One region of the Thermobifida sp. genome, then DNA from elsewhere that is predicted to be linked to it. Evidence: riboswitches for the same ligand, from Rfam matches in the RefSeq annotation. Region 1 holds a riboswitch; the other holds the start of a gene.

What was found. A riboswitch is a leader RNA that binds a small molecule or an ion and turns the genes downstream of it on or off. The one in region 1 is predicted to bind cobalamin.
Region 2: linked by a shared signal. The riboswitch ahead of CW348_RS06290 (ABC transporter substrate-binding protein) and the one ahead of cobN (cobaltochelatase subunit CobN) in region 1 are both predicted to bind cobalamin.

What each region holds. Positions count from the first base shown of each region.
Region 1 is NZ_PITY01000020.1:675,322-679,578, forward strand. It holds gene cobN (cobaltochelatase subunit CobN) at 1-2,218, opposite strand, end outside; cobalamin riboswitch at 2,323-2,524, opposite strand; gene CW348_RS15930 (nitrite/sulfite reductase) at 2,584-3,720, shown strand; gene CW348_RS08020 (precorrin-8X methylmutase) at 3,717-4,257, shown strand, end outside.
Region 2 is NZ_PITY01000020.1:276,036-280,292, reverse strand. It holds gene smc (chromosome segregation protein SMC) at 1-1,288, shown strand, start outside; cobalamin riboswitch at 1,431-1,571, shown strand; gene CW348_RS06290 (ABC transporter substrate-binding protein) at 1,648-2,574, shown strand; gene CW348_RS06285 (iron ABC transporter permease) at 2,616-3,656, shown strand; gene ftsY (signal recognition particle-docking protein FtsY) at 3,735-4,257, shown strand, end outside.

The sequences.
Region 1 (4,257 bases):
AGCCGGCTTCCTCCATGGCCTCGACCAGGGCGCGGGCCCGGGCTTCGACGGCGTCAACCTCCGCCCGGTTTCCGGTGTCTCCCGCCAGGCCGAGAGCACGGCGCAGTCCAGGCACAGCACCGGCCTGCCCACCCCACACTTGGACAGCACGCAGGATGGCCAGCACCAGGTTGACGCGGGCCTCGCCGACAGGCGCCCCACCTAGCACGTGCAGTCCGTCGCGGATTTGAGAGTCTTTGACTTCGCACAGCCAGCCGTCGACGTGCAGCAGGAAGTCGTCGAATTCCGCGTCATGCGGCCGCTCGGACAGCCCCAGGTCACGGTCGAGTTTGGCGGCCTGGATGAGAGTCCAGATCTGCGCCCGGATCGCGGGAAGCTTCGCCGGATCCATCGCGGCGATGTTGGCGTGCTCGTCGAGGAGCTGCTCCAGCCGGGCGATGTCGCCGTAAGACTCGGCGCGTGCCATCGGGGGCACAAGATGGTCGATGATCGTCGCGTGGGCCCGCCGCTTAGCCTGCGCCCCTTCACCCGGGTCGTTGACGAGGAAGGGGTAGATGAGCGGCACCGCGCCGAGTGCGGCATCGGTGGCGCACGCCGCGGACAGTGCGGCGTTCTTGCCGGGCAGCCACTCCAGGGAGCCGTGTTTGCCGAGGTGGACGATGGCGTGGGCGCCGAAGCCGCATTCCAGCCACCGGTATGCGGCGAGGTAGTGGTGGGACGGCGGCAGGTCGGGGTCGTGGTAGATCGCCACCGGGTTCTCTCCGAAACCACGCGGCGGCTGGATCATGAGCACCACGTTGCCTGCCTGGAGGGTAGCGAGCACGATGTCGCCGTTGTCGACGAAAAGCGTGCCGGGCGGCTCTCCCCAGTGCTCGTTCACCGCGTCAATCAGTTCACCGGGCAGGTCGGCGATCCACTCCCGGTAGCGTTCGGCCGGGATGCGCACCGGATTTCCCGCTAACTGTTCGGCGGTCAGCCACTCCTCGTCCTGTCCACCGGCTTCGATGAGGGCGTGGATGAGGGTGTTACCCGCTTCGGTCTCGTCCGCCAGGTCCACACCGGGAAACCCGTCTCCCAGGTCGTATCCGGCGTCCCGCATGGCCCGCAGCAACCGCACCGCGGAGACGGGGGTGTCCAGGCCCACGGCGTTGCCGACTCGGGAATGCTTGGTGGGGTAGGCCGACAGCACGATCGCGACCCGGCGCTGGGCGGGTGGGATGTGCCGCAGCCGGGCATGAGCGACGGCGATGTCGGCTACTCGGCGGCACCGTTCCGCATCGGTGACGTAGTGGGGCAGTCCTTCGTCGTCGAACTCCTTGAAGGAGAACGGCACGGTGATGATGCGCCCGTCGAATTCGGGGACGGCGATCTGGGATGCAGAGTCGAGGGGGGACGTCCCCTCGTCGGAAGCCTTCCACTGATCACGCCCCCACGTCAGGCAGAGCGCCTGCAGGATCGGAATGTCGAGTCGCGCTAGTTCACCAACGTCCCACGCCTCGTCGTCGCCTCCAGCACTGGCTGTGGCCGGGCGGGTTCCTCCCGCGGCGAGCACGGTGACGACCAGCGCATCCAGGGTGCCGAGCTCCGCGAGGAGTTCCGGGGATGCGCTGCGCAGCGACGTGCAGTAGATGGGGACGGCGACCGCTTCGCCGGTAGCGTCGACCGCGTCAGCCAGGTCGTGGACGAAACGAGTATTCCCGCTGGCCTGGTGGGCGCGGTAGTAGAGGATGCCAATCCTCGGCAGCCCGTCCCGGTCCGCCTGTGGTGGCGTGGACCGCTCAAGCAGGCCCCATTCGGGCAGTTCTGTCGGCGGATCAAAACTCCCACCGGTCAGCAGCACGGTGCTGCTGAGGAAGGCATGCAGCGCAGCGAGGTTGTCGGGCCCCCCGTGGGCCAGATAGCGGTGGGCTTCAGCAGCGATCCCGACGGGTACGGTGGAATGGCTCATCAGCTCCGCGTCCGGGGTCTGCTCTCCGCCCAGCACCACAACGGGGACGCCATGGGTTAAAACCTGGTCGAGGCCCTCCTGCCACGAGCGCGCAGACCCCAGAATGCGCACAATTACCAGGTCAGCGCCGTGAAGCAGGGCGTGGAGCGAACCGGGATCTGTTCCGGTGACGTCGAGACGCGACGGGTTGCCCCAGACGTAGTTTGCGCCGCTGGCACGTGCCGACAGCAGGTCGGTGTCCGAGGTGGAAAGCAGTGCTATGCGAGGCATCGGCGACCTCTCCCAGCCCCAACAATCGAGGGAGTCGGTGGACCCGCGGCGGGCGGTACAGGACGCGGCACAGCATCAGCCATGGTCATGGTCTCCAAACCCTCGTGGACATGACGCGTCGTGGCCGGTCTCCTGGCTGACGAGTCACCGCCGCCGAGCTGACCTTCCCAGGCTGGTGCCCGGTGGCCGCGGGGTGGTTTCCCCAAGCAAAGCTCGACGACTCCTCGATCACAGTGGCGAGGGCCGCGCCGGTCTTGCACCGGTCTTCCCGTTCACCACGACGCGACCACCATAGCGCAGGGCAAGAAAGCGTATGCAACCATGTTCCGGTGTTCTGTCTACAGCCACCTGACCGCTGCCCCGGCGTGCTGCGTCCCCATTTCGCAGCCGACGGCGCTCTGCTGCGTATTCGTATTCCCGGGGGGCATATTAGCCGTCGCGGGATAGCCACGCTTAGCCAGATCACCGCAAAATTCGGCGACGGTAATCTCCATTTAACTTCACGTGGAAACGTGCAAATCAGAGGGATTCCCGTCACAGATGATCAACAGATTCCCAACGAATTACCTCATATTGTGGCAGCATCCGGATTCCTGCCTTCATCTACCCATGATCGGGTACGCAATATTGTCGCTTCTCCCCTTTCCGGAATAATCGGTGGCAGAATGGATGTTCGCCCCCTCGTCTCCGCTCTAGACCGGGCACTGTGCACTGATCCACGACTGGCAGAGCTGCCCGGACGGTTCCTTTTCGGTCTTGATGACGGCCGCGGCGATCTCGCTGGAATGCCTATCGACTTAGGAATTTACGCGATCGACGAACGGTCGGCACAAATACGTGTCGGCACCTTTTCAGGGCCTGTGATTTCATCTACAGAAATCGTTGATATAATCCTTGATCTCGCTCACCGTTTTCTCGATATAAGCGAGGGAAAATGGAATGTCGTTCAGCTACCAAAAAAAGGACGAGAACTACTCAACAACGTCGAGTTTTCCAATTTTTTACGCCATACAAAAAGCGGCGATCGCTGGAGCGTTGAACGGTTTCGAAGAAACATCCTTCACGGAATTATCACCATTTCCACCGCTGAATCCGCTGTGGCGGGTTCAGTGCCGCTAGGCGTTCTCACCCCGCCCATGCAGCGGGCTCTCTTGGATGCAGCGGAGCACAGCGACAGCACGATCATCCTCACCCCGTGGCGGGGAGTGATCGTCACCCCTGTCCCCACCGACCAGGCCAGCAACGTCGCAGCTTTGCTCCAGGAAGCCGGGCTGGTCCTCGACCCGGCATCGCCGTGGAGCCGGATCAGCGCCTGCATCGGCTCCCCCGGCTGTGCTCGCAGCCGTGGCGACACCCGGTCTCAAGCCGTCAAGCTCGTCCGCCGCCTATCCTCCCCCGACACATCCGACGACGGATCCCCCTACCACATCGCCGGGTGCGAACGCGCCTGCGGTGCCCCGCACACCCCGCACACCCTCGTCCTTCTCGGGAGCAGCACGTGACACCGCATTCCGACAGGCCCACCCCGCTCTCCCCGCCGCCTCGGCGCTACACCTACGAGACCGACAGCGCAACCATCTACGCGCACTCCTTCGCCACCATCCGGGCCGAAGCCGACCTGTCCGGGCTCCCCACGGACGCCGAAAAGATTGCGGTCCGCATGATCCACGCCTGCGGCCAAACCGACCTCGCCCGTGACCTGGTCATCCACCCCAACCTGGTGCCCGCGGCCCGAGACGCGCTGCGCGGCGGGGCCCCCATCCTCACCGACGCACGCATGGTGGCGTCCGGGGTGACCCGTTCCCGGCTCCCCGCCGACAACGAGGTGCTGTGTCTGCTCAACGACCCTCGTGTTCCCCAACTCGCCACGGCGTGGGGGACGACGCGCTCCGCGGCCGCGGTGTCGCTGTGGACGGACCGCTTGGCAGGCGCAGTCATCGCGATCGGCAACGCCCCCACCGCCCTATTCCACCTGCTAGAGCTGATCGACTCCGGCGCGCCCCGACCAGCCGCGATCATCGGCGTGCCCGTCGGGTTCA
Region 2 (4,257 bases), 400 kb from region 1:
TGCGGAACTCGAGGAACGGGTCGCCCAGGCGGAGAGCGAACCCGTGGACGAAAGCGAGCCGGACACGGCCCGCCGTGACCAGTGGGCCGCGGAAGCCGCTCGGCTGCGGTCCGTGGAAATGGAGGCGCGCCTGGCCGTGCGCACCGCTGAAGAGCGGGTCCGCGCGATCACTGGGCGGGCAGAAGGGCTCCTGCGGGCCGCAGCCGCGGAACGCCGGGCCCGGGAGGAGGCGGCCCGTCGCCGACAGCGCCGCGCCGCCCAAGCCAAGGTCGCCCAGGCGGTCGCGGAAGGCGCCTCCCAGGCGCTGGCACGGATCACCGTCTCCCTCGCCGAAGCCGACGGGGAGCGTCGGCTCGCCGAGGAGCAGCGCGACGCCCGGGAAGCCGAACTCAAAACGGTTCGGGTGCGGATCCGGGAACTTTCCACGGAACTGGAGAAGCTGCGCTCCGCCGTGCACAGCGGGGAGATGGCCCGCGCCGAGCGCCGCCTGCGGCTGGAACAGTTGGAGACGCGCGCCCGTGAAGAGTGGGGCATGGAAGTGGAGACGCTCGTGGCCGAGTACGGCCCGCACGTGCCCGTGCCCCCGCCCCCCGGCACCCCGGAGGACGAGGCTGTCCCGGTGCCGTATGTGCGCGCAGTGCAGGAGAAGCGCGCGAAGACCGCGGAACGCCAGCTCAACCAGCTCGGCAAGATCAACCCGCTGGCGTTGGAAGAGTTCGCTGCCCTGGAGGAGCGGCACAACTTCCTCAACGCCCAGTTGGAGGACTTGAAGAAGACCCGCCGCGACCTGATGACCGTGGTCAAAGAGGTCGACGACCGGGTTCAGGAGATCTTCTCCGCCGCCTACGCCGACGTGGCACGGGAGTTCTCCCGCGTCTTCGCGCGCCTCTTCCCCGGAGGGGAGGGGCGGCTCGTCCTCACCGACCCCGACGACATGCTCACCACCGGGGTCGAAGTGGAGGCCCGCCCGCCCGGGAAGAAGGTGAAGCGCCTCTCCCTGCTCTCCGGTGGGGAGCGGTCACTGACCGCGGTCGCTTTCCTCGTCGCGATCTTCAAAGCCCGGCCGTCCCCGTTCTACGTGATGGACGAGGTGGAGGCCGCGCTGGACGACATCAACCTGCAGCGGCTGCTCGTGGTCTTCGAAGAGCTGCGGGCCACGTCCCAGCTCATCGTCATCACCCACCAGAAGCGCACCATGGAGATCGCTGACGCCCTGTACGGCGTGACGATGCAGGGCGACGGGATCTCCCAGGTGATCAGCCAGAAGCTGGAGCGGAAAGCGAGCTGACCTGGCCTGCATTGCTTCGGGGCGACAGCGAGGAGACCACGGCAGACTCCAGGGGAAAGCCCTTTTTGCCCTTTTGGTCCACCCTTCCTGGCGGACAAGATCAGCGGCGGCCTAAGATGGCCTGGTCGCGTCGTACTACGGCGGAAACGCACAGGTACGAGGCGATGGCACCACGTAAGCGAAGTCCGGTCTGAAACCGGCGCTGTCCCCGCAACTGTGACACTCCGCTCCCGCCCCGGCGGGAACGGAGTGGAGCCAGGTCGCCTTGCGTGGTCGCCGACGTTCACTGTTCTCGTGGGAAGAGCGGTCCGTCATTGCTGCGGGCTCTATTCCCCTGACGTGTGCCTAAGGAGCCCCAAGTGCGTGTTGCACGTCGCTTCACCGCGCTGTCGCTTCCTCTCCTGCTTGCCCTCGCCGCCTGCGGCTCCCCCGCTGAAGAACCCGCCGCGGACCAGTCGTCCAGCACAGGAGAGTTCCCCGTGACCGTCGCCGACGCGCGCGGTGACGTCACCATCGAAGAAAAGCCCACCCGCATCATCTCGCTGTCCCCGTCCCTGACCGAGATCCTGTTCGAGGTGGGCGCCGGCGACCAGGTCGTCGCCGTCGACGAATACTCCAACTACCCGCCGGAAGCCCCCACCACCGACCTGTCCGGGTTCACCCCCAACGTGGAGGCGATCGCCGACTACGAACCCGATTTGGTGGTGCTCTCCGGCGACAGCAGCGACATCACCGAACAGTTGGAGAAGCTCCACATCCCGGTCCTGCTGCTGCCCGCCGCCGAGAAACTGGAAGACACCTTCGCCCAGATGGAACTGCTGGGCGAAGCCACCGGCAACGCCGACGAAGGCATCGCCGCAGCCGAAGAACTGCGGGAACGCATGGACGCCATCGTCGCGGAGGTCGTCGACGACGGCGCAGCCGGGCTGAGCTACTACCACGAGATCGACGCCCAACTGTACTCGGTGACCTCCGACACCTTCATCGGGCAGATCTACGACCTGTTCGGCCTGGTCAACATCGCCGACGAAGCAGAAGACCCCGCGGGCGGCTACCCGCAACTGTCCGCGGAGTTCATCGTCGAACAAGACCCCGACCTCATCTTCGTCTCCTACCCGGGCGGCGTGGACGACGTCCTGGGCCGTCCCGCGTTCGCCACGGTGACCGCGGTGCAGCAGAAGAACGTGGTCGAAGTGGACGCCGACATCTCCTCCCGGTGGGGGCCGCGGGTCGCCGACTTCGTCGAGGAAGTGGCTGAGGCCATCGAAACGGCGCGCAGCGAATGATCAGTGAGCCCTTCCGAGCTGGCCCCCAGGCAGGGCTTCGGATGGGCGTCGGACGCCGGGACCTACTCGGCCCGCTCTGGCTCGGGGTGGGGCTGGTCGCCCTGTGCAGCGCGATGGTCCTGGGGATCAGCGCGGGCGCGGCCTCCCTCACCCCGGCCGAGATCGTCCGGGAGTTCCTGAGCCGCATCCCGTTCCTCGACGTGGAGTCCACGCTCAACGACCGGCAGCGGGCCGTGCTCGACCAACTGCGGGTGCCCCGGGTCGTCCTCGGTGCCCTGGTGGGCGGGCTGCTGGCCAGCGCCGGCGCCGCCTATCAGGGAGTGTTCCGTAACCCGCTGGCCGACCCCTACCTGCTGGGCGCGGCCAGCGGGGCCGGGCTAGGCGCGACCCTGGTCATCGTGGGCGGCGGATTCCTGCCGAGCGGGCCGCAGCTCATCCCGGTCGCCGCGTTCCTCGGGGCCCTGGTCGGGGTGATGTCCGCCTACCTGCTGGGACGCACGGCAGGGGGCGGCGGCACGGCATCCCTGCTGCTCGCCGGGGTCGCAGTGTCGTCCTTCCTCACCGCCACCCAGACGTTCATCCAGCAGGCGCGGATCGACGAGCTGCGGCGCGTCTACGCCTGGATGCTCGGCGGTCTGGGATACAGCGGCTGGGAAGGCCTGGGGCTGGTCGTGCCGTATGCGGCCGTGGCCATAGCGGTCCTGCTCGGCAGCGGATTCCTCCTCGACCTGCTCGCCCTCGGCGACGAGAAAGCCGTCAGCCTGGGAGTGCGGCCCGGCCTCGTCCGGATTGTCGTGATCTTCGCGGCGTCCCTGGCCACCGCCTCAGCCGTCGCGGTCAGCGGCCTGATCGGCTTCGTGGGCCTCGTCGTCCCGCACATCGTGCGCCGCCTGGCCGGCCCCGGCTACCGGCGCATCCTCCCAGTGTCGCTGCTGTTCGGCGGAGCCTTCCTCGTCGTCGCGGACATCGCGGCCCGCACCCTGCTCGCCCCGGCCGAGCTTCCCCTCGGCGTGGTGACCGCGTTCGTCGGCGCCCCCTTCTTCGTGCTCGTCCTGCGCGCCACCCGGTCGCGGGCCAGGTAGCTGCCCCGCAGCACCGCGAAGACGCCACGACGAGGGGATACCGGCACATGACCCGCGGTCTGGAAGACTGAAGGCGCTATGGACTACACGATTGTTGTCATCGCGATCGCCATCGTGGCACTGGTGGCGGTCGGGGGCGCGCTGCTGATCGTTCCGCGCCGCCGGGTGGGGAAAGCGGAGCAGAAACCCGAACTCGACCAGCCGGAAGGCCGTTCGGGTGCGGGGGCCACCGCGGTGCTCGAACCGGAAGAGACCGAGGGGGCCACCGCGGTCGCCGAACCCGAAGCCCCTCCGGTGCCGGCACCTCCCCCGGCACCGGAGATCGAACTCCCGCCGCCCTCGGCCGGGCGGATGGTGCGGCTGCGCGCCCGTCTCGCCAAGTCGCAGAACGTCTTCGGCCGCGGCCTGCTGAACCTGCTGGCCAGCGACAAACTGGACGAGGACACCTGGGAGGAGATCGAGGACACCCTCATCACCGCCGACGTCGGTGTCACCTCGGCCACGCAGATCACCGAAGGGCTGCGCACCCGGGTGCGTGTGCTCGGCACCCGCAGTGTCGACGAAGTCCGTGCCCTGCTGCGAGAAGAACTGCTCGCCCACA